One region of the Paenibacillus sp. IITD108 genome, then DNA from elsewhere that is predicted to be linked to it. Evidence: predicted binding sites of a transcription regulator. Region 1 holds the regulator's gene; each other region holds the start of a gene.
What was found. The regulator Rex, encoded in region 1, represses fermentation and respiration genes when NADH is low (regulators of the CRP and FNR family bind a similar motif). The targets are predictions, from matches to a motif close to TTGTGAAATATTTCACAA.
Positions count from the first base shown of each region.

Region 2: a site for Rex is predicted at 3,827-3,844, ahead of V1L65_RS24875 (formate/nitrite transporter family protein). Genes of this name have one in related genera too.
Region 3: a site for Rex is predicted at 4,336-4,353, ahead of V1L65_RS25930 (cytochrome ubiquinol oxidase subunit I). Genes of this name have one in related genera too.

Region 1 covers NZ_JAZHCT010000007.1:142,708-149,477, forward strand. Annotated here, with positions in the region: gene V1L65_RS08605 (hypothetical protein) at 1-576, shown strand, start outside; gene dinG (ATP-dependent DNA helicase DinG) at 591-3,455, shown strand; gene V1L65_RS08615 (redox-sensing transcriptional repressor Rex) at 3,455-4,111, shown strand; gene V1L65_RS08620 (amidohydrolase) at 4,131-5,399, shown strand; gene V1L65_RS08625 (cell wall elongation regulator TseB-like domain-containing protein) at 5,399-5,917, shown strand; gene V1L65_RS08630 (hypothetical protein) at 6,160-6,699, shown strand; gene V1L65_RS08635 (AAA family ATPase) at 6,692-6,770, shown strand, end outside.
Region 2 covers NZ_JAZHCT010000041.1:16,121-22,890, reverse strand. Annotated here, with positions in the region: gene V1L65_RS24895 (gluconeogenesis factor YvcK family protein) at 1-522, shown strand, start outside; gene whiA (DNA-binding protein WhiA) at 529-1,458, shown strand; gene V1L65_RS24885 (HPr family phosphocarrier protein) at 1,561-1,830, shown strand; gene V1L65_RS24880 (L-lactate dehydrogenase) at 1,993-2,907, opposite strand; gene V1L65_RS24875 (formate/nitrite transporter family protein) at 2,894-3,706, opposite strand; gene clpP (ATP-dependent Clp endopeptidase proteolytic subunit ClpP) at 5,126-5,707, opposite strand; gene V1L65_RS24865 (helix-turn-helix domain-containing protein) at 5,946-6,770, opposite strand, start outside.
Region 3 covers NZ_JAZHCT010000046.1:21,255-28,024, reverse strand. Annotated here, with positions in the region: gene V1L65_RS25950 (class I SAM-dependent methyltransferase) at 1-270, opposite strand, end outside; gene V1L65_RS25945 (hypothetical protein) at 378-563, shown strand; gene V1L65_RS25940 (bifunctional 2-keto-4-hydroxyglutarate aldolase/2-keto-3-deoxy-6-phosphogluconate aldolase) at 939-1,607, shown strand; gene fumC (class II fumarate hydratase) at 1,906-3,291, shown strand; gene V1L65_RS25930 (cytochrome ubiquinol oxidase subunit I) at 4,481-5,893, shown strand; gene cydB (cytochrome d ubiquinol oxidase subunit II) at 5,880-6,770, shown strand, end outside.

The DNA.
Region 1 (6,770 bases):
GAGGAAAAATGGACCTGCTTTGCCGAATCGCAAAATAGCTGCCAAGCTGTAGAAATGGATGAGCATATGCAGCAGTCATCAAAAAGCGATACTGTTTCATCGTCGATTTCTGCAAATCAGATAGCTCAGGATTATCAATTTAGCCAAACAAACAGCACATTGACTTGGGATGCTGAAAGTGCGCTTCATAAGGGCAAGGGCTATTATAATTTATTTATGTTTTCAGAAGCTGCCGATCAATTCAGCCAAGTGATCCGATTGGCCCCGGAGAGCAATATGGCCCGATTATTTTTGGGCATGAGCATGATGCATATGCAGCAATGGCATGAGGCACAGCGACAATTCCAGTTGCTTATTGTACTGACTGATTATCCAAAGTGGCTTGCACTGGGATATAATGCACTAGGCTGCATACAAGCGATTGAACGAAATTTATCACTTGCCGAGCAGTTTTTCAGGAAAGCTTATGATGTTTATCCGCAGTTTGCGCACTCATTAAATAATCTTGAAGCATGTCTAAGCCAGCCGAAGCAGCTTTCTTTATATTTTGGGAGCACGGAGTTGTGCTGTTTGTGAGAGGATAGGGATGAATGAAGTATGCTGTAATCGATCTGGAAACGACAGGTCATGGAATAGAAGATGAAATCATACAAATAGCTGCAGTAATCGTTGATGAACAATTGAAGGTTGTGGAAACTTACAATTCGTTCGTAAAGCCTTCTGTAGAAATTCCCGCATTTATAACTTCATTGACCGGCATTGATGAAGCAATTGTTGCTGATGCGCCAATGCTTGATGACGTTATTCTAAATGTGATTCCGCTGTTGGATGATGCTGTTCTTGTCGCTCATAATGCGGCTTTCGATGCAGGATTTCTCAACAGAGCTTTAGACCAATGCGGCTATTTGCCTTTTGTAGGCCGCAGGCTTGACACGATTGAAATGCTGCGCGTATTATATCCTTCCATATCCTCTTATCAGCTTGGAGTTGTTGCACAGCTATTTGAAGTATCACATGAGCAGCAGCATCGTGCAGACAGTGACGCAATGGCTACTGCATTAATTTTTATCGAAATGATGAAAAAACTGCGCCAGATGCCGCTGCTTACTTTGCAGCGGCTATCTGTCTTAATAGATGCCGGCAGTGATTTTGGCTGGCTCATACAGCAGACAGAGCAGCTTGTATCAAGTGAAACAGCTTTGGACTCTGCCGAATATGATTATTATCGCCAATTTGCATTGCGCGCCCGGGAATGGACAGAGGAAAAGCCGCCGCGCGAAGAGGCTGCTGCTGATTTGGATATAAGCCAATTAAGCTTTGAGCAATATTTGGATATGATCCAGCATAATTTTAAGCAAAAATTTCCTCAATATGAGGAAAGGACTGCCCAAGTAGAAATGTTCCATCATGTTTACAATGCGCTCAGCAATGACGAGCATTTATTAATTGAAGCAGGAACTGGAACAGGAAAATCACTAGGTTATTTAATCCCGAGCTTATATTATAGCATTCGCAAAGAAGCGAAAGTTGTCGTAAGTACACATACAATCAACTTGCAGGAGCAGCTGCGTCATCGCGACATTCCTTTATTAACAGAAGTGCTCCCGTTTCCGTTCAAGGCATCGATTTTTAAAGGCAGGGGAAATTACTTATGTCTGCGCAAATTTGAAGCTAAAGTTAACGGTATGGAGCCAATCAGCACGAATGATGATATGCTGACGAGAGCTCAGATGGTCGTCTGGCTGAATGAGACAGAAACCGGTGACTACGAAGAATTGAATTTGAGCAATCGCGGCGCAGAGTACTGGTCAGCCGTTTCCAGCGATGCTGACTCTTGTCTGAACAGAGCCTGTCCATGGTTTAAGCGCTGCTTCTATCATCGGGCCAAGCATGAATCTAGCATAGCCGATGTTTGCATAACGAATCACTCCATGCTGTTTACAGATATACATGCCGATCATCGCTTGCTGCCTTCTTACCGCCATCTTATCGTAGATGAAGCGCATCATGTCGAGGATGTAGCCGGCAAGCATCTTGGCATTCAAATTGCTTACTTGCAATTGCCTCAAATCACCACAAGATTATATAAGGATTCACGTACTGGCATGCTGCTATCACTTCGCTCCAGCTTGAACGAAGAAGTGGATGACCATAAAGAGGCCTGGATAGAGACGATTGATGCAGTCATTCCCCAACTGCAGGAGATTAAGGATCAATGGGATGCCTTGTATGAGCTTATGTTTCAGCTTACGTCAAATGGCTCAGAGGACAATGCAGATACAGGCGGAGTTGTGTATCGGATTTCCAGCCAAGAGTTGCCGAAGCAATGGGAAGCGATAGCTGCTGCAGAATCAAATGTTCATATCGAGCTGAACAGTATAATTACAACGGTTGATAAAATGCTCAATGATATAAAAGAAAGAGCAGAGGAAAGCCAATCCCAAGCTTTAGCAGTTGATATTAATGGAGCTATGCGTGATTTGACGCGAATTAAGGATGAGCTTAGAATATTTGTCAAGCTAGAAAAAAATGATTCTGTCTATTGGATAGAAGCAAATCCTGTTTACCGGTTTCGATCTGTGCAATTATATGCTGCACCAGTAGATGTCAGCGAGCAATTGCAAAAGCATTTTTTTGATGTTAAAGATAGTATTGTACTAACTTCTGCTACTTTAACCGTTCAAAAATCTTTCCAGTATGCAGCTGAACAGCTCGGATTATCAGGATACGAGGAGCAGGGTCGTTTAAAAACGGTTCTATTGCCATCTCCATTTAATTACAGGGAGCAAGCGCTGGTCGTTATTCCTAGAGATTTTCCGGTATTGAAAGGGGCATCGGTCAGCGACAAGTATATTGAAAAATTAGCGCAGTCGCTTGCTGCCGCTGCCGTAGAAACGAAAGGTCGAATGCTTATTTTGTTTACATCCTACCGGATGCTCAAAATGACCTATGAACCATTGAAGGAGTTGCTGGCCGGTACCGACATTACCGTGCTGGGACAAGGAATGGACAGCAGTAACAGGACGAAGCTGACAAGGCGGTTTTTGCAGCATCCTATGACAGTGTTATTAGGAACAAGCAGCTTTTGGGAAGGAGTGGACATTCCTGGCGATGCACTTGTTTGTCTGGCAATTGTAAGATTGCCCTTTCAGCCGCCGAATCATCCATTAGCGGAAGCGAAGGCGGAGCTGTTGCTGCGCAAAAAGCAAAATCCTTTTATGAAGCTGTCTATTCCTCAGGCCGTAATCAGATTTAAGCAAGGCTTTGGCAGATTAGTCCGTTCAGCACAAGATAAAGGTATCGTTATTATTTATGATACACGTGTTATAGAGACTTATTATGGAAAGCACTTTTTGTACTCGCTGCCAGGACCAAAAATTGAAACGATGCATGCCGATCAAATGATTGTACGCATGAGAGAATGGCTCAATCCCGCTCAAGTGGAGGTAGAATAATGAAGCAAGCCAAAATATCCGAAGCGGTTGTCAAACGCCTTCCGATTTATTTGCAAGTGCTCAATGAATTGCAGTATCATGAAGTGCAAACTATTTCTTCACAGGATTTAGGGATTAAGCTTGATTTGAATCCTGCTCAAATACGCAAGGATCTTGCCTACTTTGGTGATTTTGGCCGCAAGGGGATAGGATATGATGTTACCTATTTAAGTGAGAAAATCCGCCAAATTTTAAAAGTGGATCAAATTATAAATGTTGCATTAGTAGGAGCCGGTAACCTTGGACATGCGCTTTGCAATTATAATCAGTACTCCAAGGACAATATGAAAATAACCGCTGTTTTTGATATCCATCCTGCTAAGGTAGGGACAAAAATAAATCATTTGATTGTGAAGCCAATGGATGAGCTGAAGGCAACTATCGATGAACAGGAAATTCGCATAGGCATTATTACAGTTCCAGCCCCGGAAGCGCAAAATGTAGCTAATCAATTTATTGATGCAGGCGTAGAGGGCATACTTAATTTTGCCCCTACCGTTTTGCGTGTTCCTGAAGAGGTAAGAATCCACCATGCGGATTTTACAAAAGAGCTGCTTAGCCTTGCCTATTATTTAAACCGAGAGGAAGTTGAAGAGAGTGGGTCAAATTTGGATTAAAGACGGTCTATTTGTAACGATGAACGATGAGCAGCCGGTAGTTAAAGGTCATATGGTTGTAACTAATGATGTCATTACTTATATCGGCGAAGCAGAACCGCCACAGCATTTGCTTGAACAAAATGTAGAGCAAATTAGCGGTGCGAAGCAAGCTTTTATGCCTGGGCTGATCAATACTCATGGACATACGCCAATGACGCTGCTGCGCGGCTTTTCTGATGACCAGAATTTGCAGGTGTGGCTGTCGGAAAAAATGTGGCCAATGGAAGCGAAGTATACGGCTGAGGATACTAAAAATGGAGCGGCGCTTGCGCAAGTAGAAATGCTGCTAAGCGGTACGACTACATTTGTAGATATGTATGATCGTATGGAGTTAGTTGCCGAAATTACTGAATACTCTGGCATGCGCGGTATGCTGACAAGAGGCGTAATCGGGCTTTGCTCGGAAGAAGAGCAAAAGCAGAAGCTGCAAAACGCCATCTCCTTCGCACGCGATTGGAATGGTAAAGCAGGTGGCAGAATCTCAACGATGCTGGCCCCGCACGCGCCTTATACTTGCCCTCCAGCTTATATTGAGCAATTTGTACAGGCGGCGCGCGATTATAACCTGCCCCTACATACTCATATGTCAGAGTCGATTGCAGAGGTAGAGCAAAACGTTAAAGATTACGGCGCTAGACCAGTTGAGCATTTGGATCGTTTAGGCTTTTTTTCTTGCCCAACTTTACTTGCTCATGCCGTTCATCTTACCGATGAAGAAATTGCTTTGCTTGCCGCGCGTGATGTTGCGATTTCCCATAATCCGATCAGCAATTTGAAGCTTGCAAGCGGTGTAGCCAGATTGCCGCAATTGCTTAAAGCGGGCATGCGTGTGTCGCTCGGCACAGATGGTCCGGCAAGCAATAATAATCTGGATCTGTTTGAAGAAATCCGCTTTGCAGCTTTGCTTCACAAAGGTGTATCCTATGACCCGACGGTTATTCCGGCTAGCGAGGCATTGAAGCTTGGCACTATATACGGAGCACGTTCATTATGGAAGGACGAGCAAATCGGCAGCCTGGAAGCAGGCAAGAAGGCAGATTTTATTGCTTTGAATATCGATCAAGCTCATTTTTATCCTATGACGGATATTGTGTCCCATCTTGTTTACTCTGCATCTGGCAAGGATGTGCTTCACGTTTGGATAGACGGCAAACAATTGGTACGCAATCGCGAATGCTTGCTGTTGGATGAAGAAAAAATCAAGTTTGAAGCGGAAGCCAGCTTCAAGCGCATGATCAGCCAATAATGAGAGTTATCGAAAAAAAACGTCCGCCGCTCATGAATCCTAAGCGCTGGCTGATTGTTACAATAATCGCAGTTGCTGCGCTTATTATAAGCTGTGTTTTATATTATAGAGCTATTCAGCAGCCGCTGTGGCAAGAGAAAGAAGCCGCTATTCATAAAGTAATGGAGCAGACTGAGATTACGGAAATTCAATCCATTCATAAGTACATTTGGGATGAAGCGAGCTGGATCGTCAGCGGCACGACGGAAGATCAACAATTGCTAACGGTAGTTATACGGAGGCAGATTGATCCGTTTGTAATAAGCTCCGCCGAATTGCTTAATGAAGATGAAATAAAAAGTAAACTGCAGCAGACGGATGAGGCGGCTATAAAAAAAATACAGCTAGGCTTTATGGAAGGCCAGCTCATATGGGAAGTCCAATTGAAAAAAGACAATCGATACTATTATGCATTTTATCGTGCGACAGATGGACAATTTATTGACGAATATCAAATGCTTAACAAAACGGAACGTTAAAGCGACACGGGCAGTGAAAACGGAACAGTAATGTTCCGTTTTCCTGTATTTACAACATCATTTCTGCTGATATATATGATATACTTTCGTATAGAAAAAGTGATACAAGGATAAACGGTTTCGCCGTCCTTCGGACTGGCGCGTTTACCGATGAAATATAAGGACAGATATAAGGTATAAAAACTTATACTTTCTTATATTTAAGAAATACGAAATTTAATATACAGCAGGAGGATGCCATAATGTCTAATTTGAAATTTAAACCAATTCTCCTCACGGCTTTAGCGACAGCTGTGGTCTTATTTGGCGGCTGGGCAATTTACCAACAAGTAGCCGTTCAAGCTCCGCTTGAGCAGGCGATAAAAGATGTGCAGGGTATTGTTCATGCGGACAAGCCGAAGCGCGATAGTGATTGGATTGAAATTAATGTTGAGCTTGCACCTACCGCTAATTTAAGAGAAGTGTATGAAACGATTGCACATAATGGAGAACGTGTAATAGGCAATAGAACGCTAAAGCTTCAAATCGATTCCGAAGCTAATGCTCAGCTTGAAGGCATTTGGCAATCGGCGATGTTTCAAATAGCAGAAGCTATGGAAAATAAAACGTACTCGCAAATTCCGACGGCGCTTGAGCAAATCGCAAGTAAATATAATAATGTTCAAGTTAAAACGGATATTGATGATAATAATGTATATATTACTTTGACGAATAACGAGGGAGCTTTGCATAAGGTGCTGCCTCGCACGCCACATCTGCTGGGAGCGTGGTCAAATGCGTAATATGAGTAAAGAGATAGCAATTGGTATTATTCCGGTTATGCTTATTTTCTTGGTAGTTATTAATATTAATT
Region 2 (6,770 bases), on a different contig from region 1:
CCAAAAGCCGGGCAAGCGATCAAGCGTGTTTTCCTGGAGCCGGAAAATGTAGAAGCATTGCCGGAAGCGGTAGAAGCGATCGTACAGGCGGATGCTATTTTAATAGGCCCAGGGAGCTTATACACGAGTATTATCCCGAATTTGATTGTGCCGAGCCTGGCTCAGGCAATTGTCGAATCTGAGGCTGTCAAGCTGTTCGTATGCAATGTTATGACTCAGCCGGGTGAGACCGATAATTATACGGTAAGCAATCATTTGGACGCTATACATGCTCATATCGGGCATCATTTGTTTGATTATGTTATTGTAAATGATGGAGAAATTCCACCGCAGGTAGAGAGCAAGTATGCTGAAAAAGGAGCACGAGCTGTCCATCTGGATATGGATGAGGTTACTCGCAGAGGCTATAAGGTAATTGCAGACCGTTTAGTTTTGTTCCGCACCTTCCTAAGGCATGATGCCGAGAGGCTAAGCCATCATATCTATAAGCTGGTGGAAAACTGGATGTTGAGAAAGAGGTGATGAACGATGTCTTTTGCGGCCCAGACAAAAAAAGAGCTGACCATGATTGAATCAGATAGCTGCTGCGAGCGCGCAGAGCTTTCAGCGCTAATCAGAATGAATGGATCAGTCAGCGTCTCCAGCCGTAAAGTCGTTCTTGACATCTCTACAGAAAATGCTGCGATTGCACGCAGAATATATACACTGCTGAAGAAGCATTTTGATGTGCATGTAGAGCTGCTTGTTCGCAAAAAAATGCGATTGAAAAAAAATAATGTATATATTGTACGTATTCCTGTCAAAGTACAAGAAATCTTGAAGGATTTGCATATCGTTTCGGAAGGATTTCTATTTAATCCCGGTATTGATGAAGAAATGCTGCGCAAGCCTTGCTGCAAGCGTTCATACTTGCGGGGGGCGTTTCTTGCAGGAGGTTCCGTTAATAACCCGGAGGGCTCATCGTATCATTTGGAAATATCGTCGATGTATGCAGAGCATTGCGCTTCGCTTGTTGATTTGGCCAACACGTTTAATCTGAATGCAAGATGCATCGAACGCAAAAAAGGCTTCGTCTTTTACATCAAGGAAGGCGAGAAAATTATCGAGCTGCTTAATATTATCGGCGCGCACCAAGCGTTGTTCAAATTTGAGGATGTACGCATTATGCGGGATATGCGCAATTCTGTCAATCGCATCGTAAATTGCGAAACAGCTAATTTGAATAAGACGATCGGTGCGGCTGTACGGCAGATTGACAATATTAAGCTTCTGCAAAAAGAGATTGGATTGGATAGCTTGCCGGAGAAGCTGCGAGAGGTTGCAGAAATTCGGCTGCAGCACCCCGATTTGAATTTGACAGAGGTTGGAGAGCTGCTGAAAGTTAAGGTGAGCAAGTCCGGCGTGAATCACAGATTGCGCAAAATTGACGAGCTTGCCGAAAAAATAAGAGGCAGTTGAATTTTGCCTAGTGCAACGGCATGTAAAATGTTATAATAATGAATATGTGACTTTTTGTGATGATGCTATGTGAAATAGTAAAATAGAGGGGGTTATGATTCCATGACAAGGCTTCCAGTTGTTGTTCGTCTAAAGACGGGACTTCATGCAAGGCCAGCAGCGTTATTCGTACAAGAAGCGAATAAATTTTCCTCCGAGGTTTTCGTAGAAAAAGACGATAAAAAAGTGAATGCTAAATCTATTATGGGTATTATGAGCCTTGCGATAAGCTCAGGTACTGAAGTATCCATAAGTGCAGAAGGTTCGGACGCAGAACAGGCTGTAAACGCTTTAGTCGCTCTTGTAAGCAAAGAAGAGCTCGAGAACCAATAATAACTATCTGCAGCTTTCGAGGGCTGCAGGCAGGGGATGGAAGGGTCTCGCGAAGGGTTGTAACTCGCGAGGACAGCTTCCTTTTTTTGCGTTCAAATTTATAATAACCTGGATATAAAAAAAGCAGCTGACTAGTTGTCAACTGCTGTACTTAATTATATCCTACATCTCTATACTTTTAATAATTTCTTTAAGCTTGTCTGCTGATTTATGGAAGAGCTGCTGTTCGTGCTCGGTTAGTTTAATTTCCAGAGCCTTGCGGATGCCGCTGCGGTCTACGACACATGGAACACCAAGATAAACGTCTGAGACGCCATAGTAGCTGTCCAGCAGGGTAGATACGTTAAGCACCGCACCTTCATCCTGCAGAATAGCTGTACAAATCCGATCCAGCGCGAGTGCGATCGCGTAATAGGTTGCTCCTTTGGCTTCGATAATTTCGTAGGCTGCATCTCTTGTTTGGACGAACAGTTCTTCTTTTACCTCATTGCTAAGCTCAATGGCTGTTCCGGCCAGATTGGCCAGACTCCAAACCGGCAGCTCTGAATCTCCGTGCTCGCCTATAATGTGAGCGTGAACGCTGCGCGGATCAATATGCAAATGCTGGCCTATTAGGTAGCGGAAGCGAGCGCTGTCAAGCAATGTGCCTGAGCCGATGACGCGGTGCGCCGGCCAGTTCGATTTTTTCAATGAAAAGTAGCTCATAATATCAACCGGGTTGGAAGCAATTAGCAGAATGCCATCTTGATTATAAGGCAGTATTTGTTCGATAATGCTGTCAAATATGCTGACATTTCGTTTCAGAAGATCGATCCTCGTCTCGCCCTGCCTTTGAGCGGCGCCTGCCGTAATAATGATTATATCTGCACCAGCACAGTCCTTATATGTACCGGCCCACACTTTAGCCCCTCCAACAAAAGGCATGCCATGGTTCATATCGAGCGCATCGCCAGCCGCTTTGCCTGCATTGGAATCAATTAGCACCAATTCGTCCATGCGATTGCGCAGCAATAAAGTATATGCGGTAGTCGAGCCTACAGCCCCTGTCCCGATAACAACGATTCTAGTTTTTTTCATCTTGCTCCTCCACCTTTTCCATTTCTTTTAAATAAGGTTTATTGACATAGTAGTACATCCAGCCCATCAGCAGGCCGCCGCCGATAATATTGCCGATAGTGACAGGTATGAGATTATGCAGCGCACCTTGAATCGATATTGTACCCGGCTGGTTTAATACAAAAGCGATGGCAAACGTACACATATTGGCGATACTGTGCTCGTAGCCCGATATGAAGAAGCAAAATACGAACAGCATCATCGCGAACATTTTTGGTCCGTCACCCTTCAGCCCCATCGGGATAAAGAAGGCAAGACATACGAGCCAATTACATAATATACCACGGAAGAACAACTCGCTAGTAGAAGCATTGGTTTTATTGCTTACGACATCCAGCAGAAAGCCGTTGACGGTCGGCGAGTCGAACAAACCCGTCGTCCATATGAGAAAAGCGAATACTAGTGCGCCGAGTAAATTACCTGAATAGTTAATTACCCATAATTTGATTGTCTCAAGCCATGAAATTTTTTTGCGCAGCGATGTGTAGGTGTAATAAAACGTATTGCCTGTAAACAAATCGCCGCCGCCGTACGTTATCAGAATAATGGCAGCTCCAAATGTCAGCGCCGCCATTGGATAGGTTAAAGGGGATCCGACGTTATAAAAGAAGCTGCCTGATTTGAAGGCTACGATAACGCCAAAACCGATAAACATACTGGCAAGCATGGAACGGGCGATGTAATGAAGCTTATTGTGCTTATATACGTTCCATTTTTTGATGGCGAGCTGTTCTACTTTCTCTAATGGAACGATTTCCATAAGCTCACCTCCTTGAGCATATTAGCAGTTCTATAACGGTGCCTGTAATGCGGTGTCTGTAGTGCATCTGGCAGCCGTCATGATCTGTATTGCAAGCATAGCATCGTCATATTGAAGCAGAAGTGATAAAAATCACAAATTATAAGCATCAGTGAGGATGCTGTGCTGTAAAACAATTTTATACGAGATGGCACGCAGTGCATTCATGCCTTAGAATGAAGCGTCTTATTGAAGGATAGAACCATGCATACGTCACGCCTATGGCTGTTGGAGTAGATAGATATTTGAAACTTGAGTAGCAGTTGATTAGATAGATACCCGACTTGATTGGGAGTTGGAGTAGATCGATACTGATGGGTAGTTGGAGTAGGTCGATACCGACTTGATGGGTAGTTGGAGTAGGTCGATACCCGACTTGATGGGTAGTTGGAGTACGATACCGATTTGATGGGTAGTTGCGGTAGATTGATACTGATTTGATTGGTAGTTGCGGTAGAATGATACCGATTTGATAGTCCATTGGAGGAGGTTACCTTCTTATTAGTCAGAGAGCTTATGTAGTTGAAGAGAATATGTATGTTTTCCAAACTAGCTGTATTCCATCGGGTTGTTGAAAAAACTCAAAAAATACTTGCAGTAACGGCAAACTCAGTCTTGTTGAACAAGTACTCATTTGCCTGTATCCGCCTCATTAGTCTACATCCAATTTACTAAATCTAAATGTATTTCCTGTACTTAGTTTAATGAAATTTGGCTTTTTTGAGATTCTAAGGGGAAATACTACATCTAGTTTGGCGTATTTCACAATATATAGGGAAATTCAACGAAACTAGATGCATGAAATACATTTAGAAATGTTTATTCGGTAATAAAGAAGAAACTAGATGCACAAAATGTACTTAGCTTCCACTCACATAGCTTCCACGCCGAAATGACTCGAAGAAAATAATTGTACAAACAATTGCACCCGAAACATCATACAGTAGCGGTTGGCGTTACCTGAAAACGGTGCTCTCCCTGAAATTGGCCAATCGTATATGAAATTTCATGCAGAATAACCGAAATGACTCGAAAAACGCAAATGTATATGAAATATCATACAGAAATGGTTAAGGTTATCTGAAAGTGGCCAATTGTATATGAATTTTCATACAGAATACACAAAAACGACTCGAAAAATGCAAATGTATATGAAATATCATACAGAAATGGTCAAGATTATCTGAAAGTGGCCAATTGTATATGAATTTTCATACAGAATACGAAAAAATGACTCGAAAAACACAATTGTATATGAAAATTCATACAGAATAGGTACGCGCCACCTCTTACACATAAAAATAGCCCGAATCAGGCTCCCATCGGAAAGCATGATCCGGGCTATTTTGCAGCTGCTTGATGTAAGTTACAGCTCTTCGCTTAAACCTTTTCGATAACTTTATCAATCAGGCCGTAATCCAGCGCTTCTTGAGCACTCATGAAATAGTCGCGATCTGTATCCTGCTCGATGCGGCTAAGAGGCTGGCCGCTGCGCTCTGCCAAAATGTTGTTGAGCTTGTCGCGCATTTTGAGAATGCGTCTTGCACGGATTTCAATATCGCTTGCCTGTCCTTCAGCGCCGCCGAGCGGCTGGTGAATCATGACCTCGCTGTTTGGCAGCGCGAAGCGCTTGCCTTTAGCTCCGGCAGTAAGCAGGAATGCGCCCATTGAAGCAGCCATGCCAACACAAATGGTCGATACGTCAGGCTTGATGAACTGCATAGTGTCGTAGATCGCCATACCAGCTGTTATTGAACCGCCAGGGCTATTAATATATAGCGAAATATCCTTTTCAGAATCCTCTGCTGCGAGGAATAGCAGCTGAGCAATAATAGAGTTAGCAACTACATCGTTCACGCCAGAGCCAAGGAAAATAATACGATCCTTCAGCAAACGGGAGTATATATCATATGATCGCTCACCTCGATTGCTTTGCTCGATAACCATAGGTACAAAATTCATATTAACAACTCCTCCTTCATTCAGTTGAACAATTAAATAACGTAATCATATAATAACGGATTGAAAAGTAAAAGTCAAAGATGGTCAAGGAATTCGATAAATGCGCTTTTAACCTTTTAATATATAAGACTTTATAAGTTTTCACTGCAAACTTTTTCTTATATTTCGCGTAGAAACCGTATGTCCTTTAAGGATGACTGTGTCGATATTTCTTGATTATAAGCTTAAGCTTATTGCTTTAACGGAAAGGCTGAAGTTTAATCTGTTTGCGATAATCGCCCGGTGTCAGGCCGGTAACTTTTTTGAACATACGGATAAAAGATGTAACGTTGCGGTAGCCAATTCGTATTCCTACATCTTGAACACTAAGGCTGGTAGATTCGAGCAATTCCTTGGCTTTACGAATTCGCACATTGTTTAGATGCTCGCTGAAGTTAATACCTGTTTTTTCTTTCATCAAAATAGACAAATAATTGCTTGAGATATTTAATGATTCTGCTACCGAATCCAATGAAATATCCTCTGCATAGCTTGCCTCCATAATGTCGGCCGCACGATTCGCCAAATCGTTTTGCTCATTTTTTACAGAGCGGATTAAGGAAGTGACTCGGACAATGTGCGGTTCCATCCTATGACTTATTTCTTCGATGGTGAAACATTCCTCGGTCTCCTTTAAATCTATCCGGAGCTCGGCCAAGTTTATTTTTTGATCAAATGTAGCAGTTTGCTGGAATATCCTCTCCAATATGGATTTGGCGAACTTTCTGATATTGTCAGCGCTCTCTTCCTTTTGATGCAAATATCGCAACATTTGGTTCAGCGATTCTTTAGATTCGAGTATATTACCTTCGCGCAAGTTAAGATCAAATTCTTTTTCTTTTTCTAATACATAGGCATGATTAACTAGCGGACGGAGATCAGAAATAAATTGAGTTTCCGACAGCAGCTTGGCCTGACCCGCTTTCTCCAGCACTTCATTATAAGCTTTGCTGAATTCTGCGGCGGACGCGTAGATAGAGCTCATAGCTATAGAGATAAGGTAATACTGTGAATCTCCGTCCCA
Region 3 (6,770 bases), on a different contig from region 1:
AAAGGAAGCTAGACGCTGCTCCGCCTTGGCAAGCATATCCTGGCTAAAATCAATCAGCGTCATAGCAGCTGAAGGATATTTTTGCAGCACATAGCTCGTAAGCAGTCCTGTGCCGGCCCCTAAATCCAAAATCGAAGGAGAAGCCGATGGCAGTTGCAGCCATCGTATAACAGCCTCGTAGAAATCGTCATAGCATGGTATAAGTCCTCTTCTCTGCGTATCGTAATCAGTGGCAGCCTTGTCAAAAAGCTTCTTTACTTCATCGTTCATCGTAAATCCCTCCCGGCTTTCCTTATTTTCTATTCTCATTGTAAAAACGATTTGTTATATTGTGAAATATATAAAGATTATATTATTTATAGGCTTAAACTATAAGTATGGAAAGAGTATGGAAAGAGTACGGAAAGAGTATGGAGAGAGTACGGAAAGAGTATGGAAAGAGTATGGAGAGAGTACGGAAAGAGTATGGAAAGGTACGCTGCTGCAATGAAGGTTGGGCGGGTGGCTGCTACGATAGCGATGAAACGTATCGACGTGGTCACACGTTCCGCTATTTGCCTTAAAACGGCCTTTTTTTTAATTTGGCGGTCACACATTCCGCTATTGGGCTTTCAAAGGGGCTTTTTCTGTGAATTATGGAGCAATAACGGAACGTCTGTCACTTTGCCCCCTCAAAACTGCGAATTTTGGCGAATTAGCGGAACCACTGTCCAGCTAGGGAGAACAACGACTGGCCAACTAGGAAGAACAACAACTGTCTCAACTAATGGAGTATCTATGACTGTCCCATCTAGTGAGAACAACACTGTCCCGCTTGGAAACGCGTTAAAATTCAAAGTATTGTCGCTAGTGCAGCATTGAGAAGTTCGTTTAAAGAAGCTATAATAAATAGTGAACAATATCGCACTAAAATGAACTTTTCAGGAAGAGGGGCCGGAATGAAAAAGCTAAAAATTTTGCAGCAGCTTTCGGAAGCAGGGGTAGTAGCAGTTCTACGTGCAGATTCTCCAGAAGAAGTGGTTGAAATGTCACGCCGAGCGATTAAAGGCGGCATTAAAGCGATTGAAATTACGATGACCGTGCCTTTTGCGCTGCGCGCAATTGAGGAATTGTCTAAACAATATTCCAGCTCAGTTTCTCCGGATGCAGACAACTATGCGATTATCGGTGTAGGAACTGTATTGGATCCTGAGACGGCTCGCGCAGCTATTATGGCGGGCGCTGAGTATGTGGTATCCCCGGCACTTAATCCGGACACTGTCAGATTGTGCAATCGATATGCTATTCCTGTATTGCCAGGCACAATGACGGTAGCAGAAATTCAAACGGCGATGGAGCTAGGCGTCGATGTCGTGAAGCTGTTCCCGGGCAATCTGTATTCTCCAAGCGTTATACCTTCTATTAAAGGACCGCTTCCGCAAGCCAATATTATGCCGACTGGCGGGGTATCCTTGGATAATTTGAAGGATTGGATCAAAGCAGGTGCAGTAGCTGTCGGCATCGGTTCCGACTTAACGAAAGAAGCAGTAAAAACTGGTGATTTCTCTTTAATCGAGAAAAAAGCAGCTGATTATATGGCAGCCTATCGCGAGGCAAAAGGACAATAGCTCCTTGGCGTCGCGTCAGCTTGCTACACGCATTTGGCGCCCTTGGAGCATCTACTCTCTAGAGGCGCTTTTTGCAATGTGTTTTGGTATATGTTTTGGTATAATGATATGGGCAGCATTTCTCGTTATGTATGTTTTTGTATGATAAATATAGTATGTAAAAGTTGAAAGAGGGAGAAGCTATTTTCCGACTATTTCTTATCCTTGCTTCTTCACAAAATTCGAGTTATAACAGATAAGTAGCGATAATAGACAGGCTAGCAGATTAGATTATCAGCTTAAAGGAGTGTTTGAGGGAATGGAATTCAGAATCGAGAAGGACACGATGGGGGAAATTAAAGTCCCGGCAGATAAGTTGTGGGGCGCCCAAACTCAGCGCAGCTTGCAAAATTTCAAAATCAGTACTGAGAAAATGCCTTTGGACGTTGTTTATGCAATGGCATACGTCAAGAAAGCAGTAGCTCAAGCGAATTTGAAGCTTGGTGTTTTGGATGAGCAGAAAGCAGCAATTATTGGCGAGGTTGCAGACGAAATTATTTCTGGCAAATGGGACGAGCATTTCCCATTAGTAGTTTGGCAAACAGGCAGTGGGACGCAAACGAATATGAATGTTAACGAGGTTATAGCTAATCGCGCTAACGCCTTGCTCGCAGAACGCGGCTTGGATATTAGAATTCACCCGAACGACGATGTAAATCGCTCACAAAGCTCGAACGATACCTTCCCTGCTGCGATGCATATTGCTGGAGTTATGGCTGTAGAAAAGCAGCTGGTTCCTTCATTGGATATTTTAGCGGCTACTTTGAAAGAAAAAGTAGAAGCTTTTAAAGATATAGTTAAAATCGGACGTACTCATTTGCAGGATGCTACTCCGTTGACGCTTGGCCAAGAGGTAAGCGGCTGGTATGCCATGCTTGAGAAAACAAGAGCTATGCTAGTGCAAAGCGTTGAATCCATGCGTGAATTGGCGCTCGGCGGAACTGCAGTAGGTACAGGCTTGAACGCTCATCCGAAGTTCGCGGTTCAGGTTGCTGAAGAAATGACTAAGCTGACAGGCACATTGTTTATTACAGCGCCAAATAAATTCCATGCTCTGACTAGCCATGATCAAATCGTATACACACATGGAGCTATTAAAGCTTTGGCAGCAGATTTAATGAAAATTGCCAATGATGTCAGATGGCTTGCAAGCGGACCACGCTGCGGCATTGGCGAGCTGATCATACCAGAGAACGAGCCGGGCAGCTCGATTATGCCAGGTAAAGTCAATCCTACTCAAAGCGAAGCGATGACGATGGCTGTATGTCAAGTTATTGGTAACGACGCTACGATCGGTTTTGCAGCGAGCCAAGGTAATTTTGAGCTTAACGTATTCAAGCCGGTTATTATGTACAACTTCCTGCAATCTGTTGCGCTTATGGCGGATGCAATGGTTTCCTTCAACGATAACTGTGCGGTTGGCATCGAGCCGAATTTGCCTGTTATCCAAAGAAACCTGGAGCAATCGCTGATGCTTGTAACCGCATTGAATCCACATATCGGTTATGAGAATGCGGCAGCCATTGCTAAAAATGCTCATAAAAAAGGTCTAACCTTGAAAGAATCCGCTGTAGCAAGCGGCCTGCTAACTGAGGAGCAATTTGACCAATATGTCCGTCCAGAGAACATGATTGGAAGCAAATAAGTTATAAATAACCCAGCTTGATTGAGGCTCCAATTTTGGACCTTAATCAAGCTTTTTTATGTCCACCCCTGCCATGTCTGTCCCCGTTACTGCCCCATCTCCGCCGCTACACTCACTATACCTGTATCGCCTAATCAACTGGACAGAAGATCCGTTATTTTGCCAAAAACGCCGAATTCGAAGTATTAAAGTGACACACGTTCCGCTATTCTACAAATATGTAGTGGAAAACAGTGAAAAACGGGCGAATAACGGAACCACTGTCCGCGAAAGTAGAAAAATGATCGAAAACGGGCGAATAACAGAACCACCGTCCGCGAAAGTAGAAAAATGATCGAAAATGGGCGAATAACGGAACGCCTGTCCGCGTAGTAGAAAAATGATCGAAAATGGGCGAATAACGGAACCACTGTCCGCGAAAGTAGAAAAATGATCGAAAACGGGCGAATAACAGAACCACCGTCCGCGAAAGTAGAAAAATGATCGAAAATGGGCGAATAACGGAACGCCTGGCCACAGGTTGAAAATAAAAATGAGGCTGAAAATGCGTATATCTCCAAGTGAGAGGGTGTCGATTAATTGTAAGCAACTAATAATAAGCAATAAAAAAGGGGAACGAAGAGCAAGATTGGGAATGGAGAAGCGGCAGCGCCCGCCTTTGTAGGCCAATATTATCCTTTACAGGGGTTATGTAATCAAAAAAATTGGACTACAACAGCGGTCGGAATCCCAAACTTGATCGTAGTAGTATCCCTTTCGATTGCTTGTTGCCCTATCCACAATAAAGCGAAACCCTTAGAGATGATCTTAGTCACAAAAACGGAGTTAAAGTAAATTAACGCGTTCTTGTGATCATTCGCATCCCCAGTAACCATTCCATTTAGTAAAAAATTAACACTTCACATGTTTGTCAATTTCGTGCCACGAAACGGTCACTAACGACACTAAAGAGCCATATTTATCTGCATATAATTTTGTATAATAGGAGTAACTGATTGAGAATAATGGAGCTTGCGAATTGTTCTCCTTCAACTTTTGAAGAATTTGTGAATAAATTCACAAATTGTTGTGATTTTTTTCACATTAATCAATCGCGACGTATGCTTAAATTAGAAAGTAAGCATTTGACGGGGTTTGTTTCAAAGTAATTTAAAAGGATTAATACATTTAGAAAAGGTGGAGTGCAGCTATGGATGTCGTCGATTTAGCACGTTTGCAATTTGCATCTACAACAATTTTTCACTACTTTTTTGTACCAATATCAATTGGATTATCTCTCATCGTAGCGATAATGGAAACGATATATGTGGTCAAGAAGGATGAATTATATAAGCGAATGGCAAAGTTTTGGGGGACCTTCCTGCTCATTAACTTCGCCGTCGGTATTGTTACAGGTATTTTGCAAGAGTTTCAGTTCGGAATGAACTGGTCTGATTTTTCAAGATTTATAGGTGATATATTTGGAACGCCGCTTGCGATTGAAGCGCTGCTTGCCTTTTTCCTTGAGTCAACGTTTATCGGCTTGTGGGTGTTTGGCTGGGACCGCTTGTCAAAAGGCGTTCACTTGGCGAGCATGTGGCTCGTTTCGATTGGTACCATTTTATCCGCGCTTTGGATTTTGGCGGCAAACTCATTTATGCAGCGCCCTGTCGGCTTTGAGGTAGTAGACGGCCGTGCAGAATTAACGGATATATTCGCGCTATTAACGAATGGTCAGCTGTTGTGGGAGTTTCCGCATACGATATTCGCTGCGTTCGCGACCGGTGCTTTTCTGGTTGCCGGTATTAGCGGCTGGAAGCTTATGCGCAAGCAAGAAATTAATTTCTTTAAACAATCATTCAAAATCAGTATTATCATAGCTCTCATTTCTTCTATTGCCATTGCACAATTCGGTCATAGCCAGGCGCAATATTTGGTTGAGACTCAGCCAATGAAAATGGCTGCGAGCGAAGGGATGTGGGAGAGAAGCACTGACCCTGCTCCTTGGACAGTTATTTCTTTTATCGACACTGATAAGCAAGAAAATGGCTTTGAGATTAAAATTCCGTATATACTCAGCTTTTTGTACTATAGCAAATTTTCCGGCTCTGTTCCGGGCATGCTTGAGCTGCAGGAGCAATATGAACAAACCTATGGCCCTGGAAACTATATCCCGCCGGTCAAAACGACTTTTTGGAGCTTCCGCGTTATGGTAGGCAGCGGTATGGCCATGATTCTTTTGGCTATGTATGGCGCATATCTCACATGGCGGAAAAAGCTGGATCAGCCGAAAAACAATCTATACTTTAAATTAATGCTGTTTGCCATTTCACTTCCGTTTATCGGAAATACGGCTGGCTGGATTATGACTGAGATTGGCCGTCAGCCTTGGACCGTATTTGGGCTGCTGCGTACGGAGGATTCTGTATCGCCGAACGTATCGTCAGGTCAAGTGCTCTTCTCACTTATTTCATTCTCGTCGATATACTTGATTTTGCTTGGCATTACGATCTATTTGTTTACTCGGGTAGCACGCAAAGGCCCTGCTAGTGAAGAGAGTGAGCAAGTTGCTGATGTAGATCCGTTTGCACAGGAAGGGGGCGGCAGCAATGTCACTCAATGAGTTATGGTTTTTACTAATTGCCGTTTTGTTCACAGGATTTTTCTTTCTTGAAGGCTTTGATTTTGGTGTAGGCATGGCGACTCAAATTTTGCCGAAAAGCGATAAGGAACGCCGCGTGCTTATCAATACGATTGGACCGTTCTGGGACGCGAATGAAGTATGGCTTATAACGGCGGCAGGCGCGATGTTCGCAGCTTTTCCGCATTGGTATTCCACGATGTTCAGCGGGTACTATATGCTCCTCACGTTGATTTTGCTGGCGCTGATAGGCCGGGGCGTTGCTTTTGAATTCCGCGGCAAAATAGAGGGTGCTGCCTGGAGAAAGGTTTGGGATGCAGCGATTTTTATTGGCAGCTTTTTCCCGCCGCTGTTTTTCGGAATGCTGTTTGCCAGCATGATTAAGGGTGTGCCGATTGGACAAAATATGGAAATGACAGCTGGATTCTCAGATATAGTTAATCTATACTCAGTAACAGGAGGCGTGGCAGTGGTTGCACTGTGCCTGCTGCATGGCCTAACCTTTATTTCGATACGTACTACCGGCGACGTTCGCGGCAAAGCACGCAAGGCAGCTGCAGTTGTATGGCCTGTTGCAGTAGCGCTGCTCGGACTGCTGGCTGTTCAAACCTTTGCTTCTACGGATCTGTTTGAGAAACGCGGAGTTATCATGTATATTTTAGTTGCTTTAACTGCAGTGGCTGCGGTATTAGCTTATGTGTTTATTAGAAAAGGAAGAGAAGGGCTTGCATTTGGCATGACCGGTTTACTGATCGGTTTAACATTTATAGCTTTATTTGCAGGCTTGTTCCCAAGGCTGATGGTAAGCTCTATCGACAGCGCTTATGATCTTACGGTTTACAATGCTGCATCAGGAGGC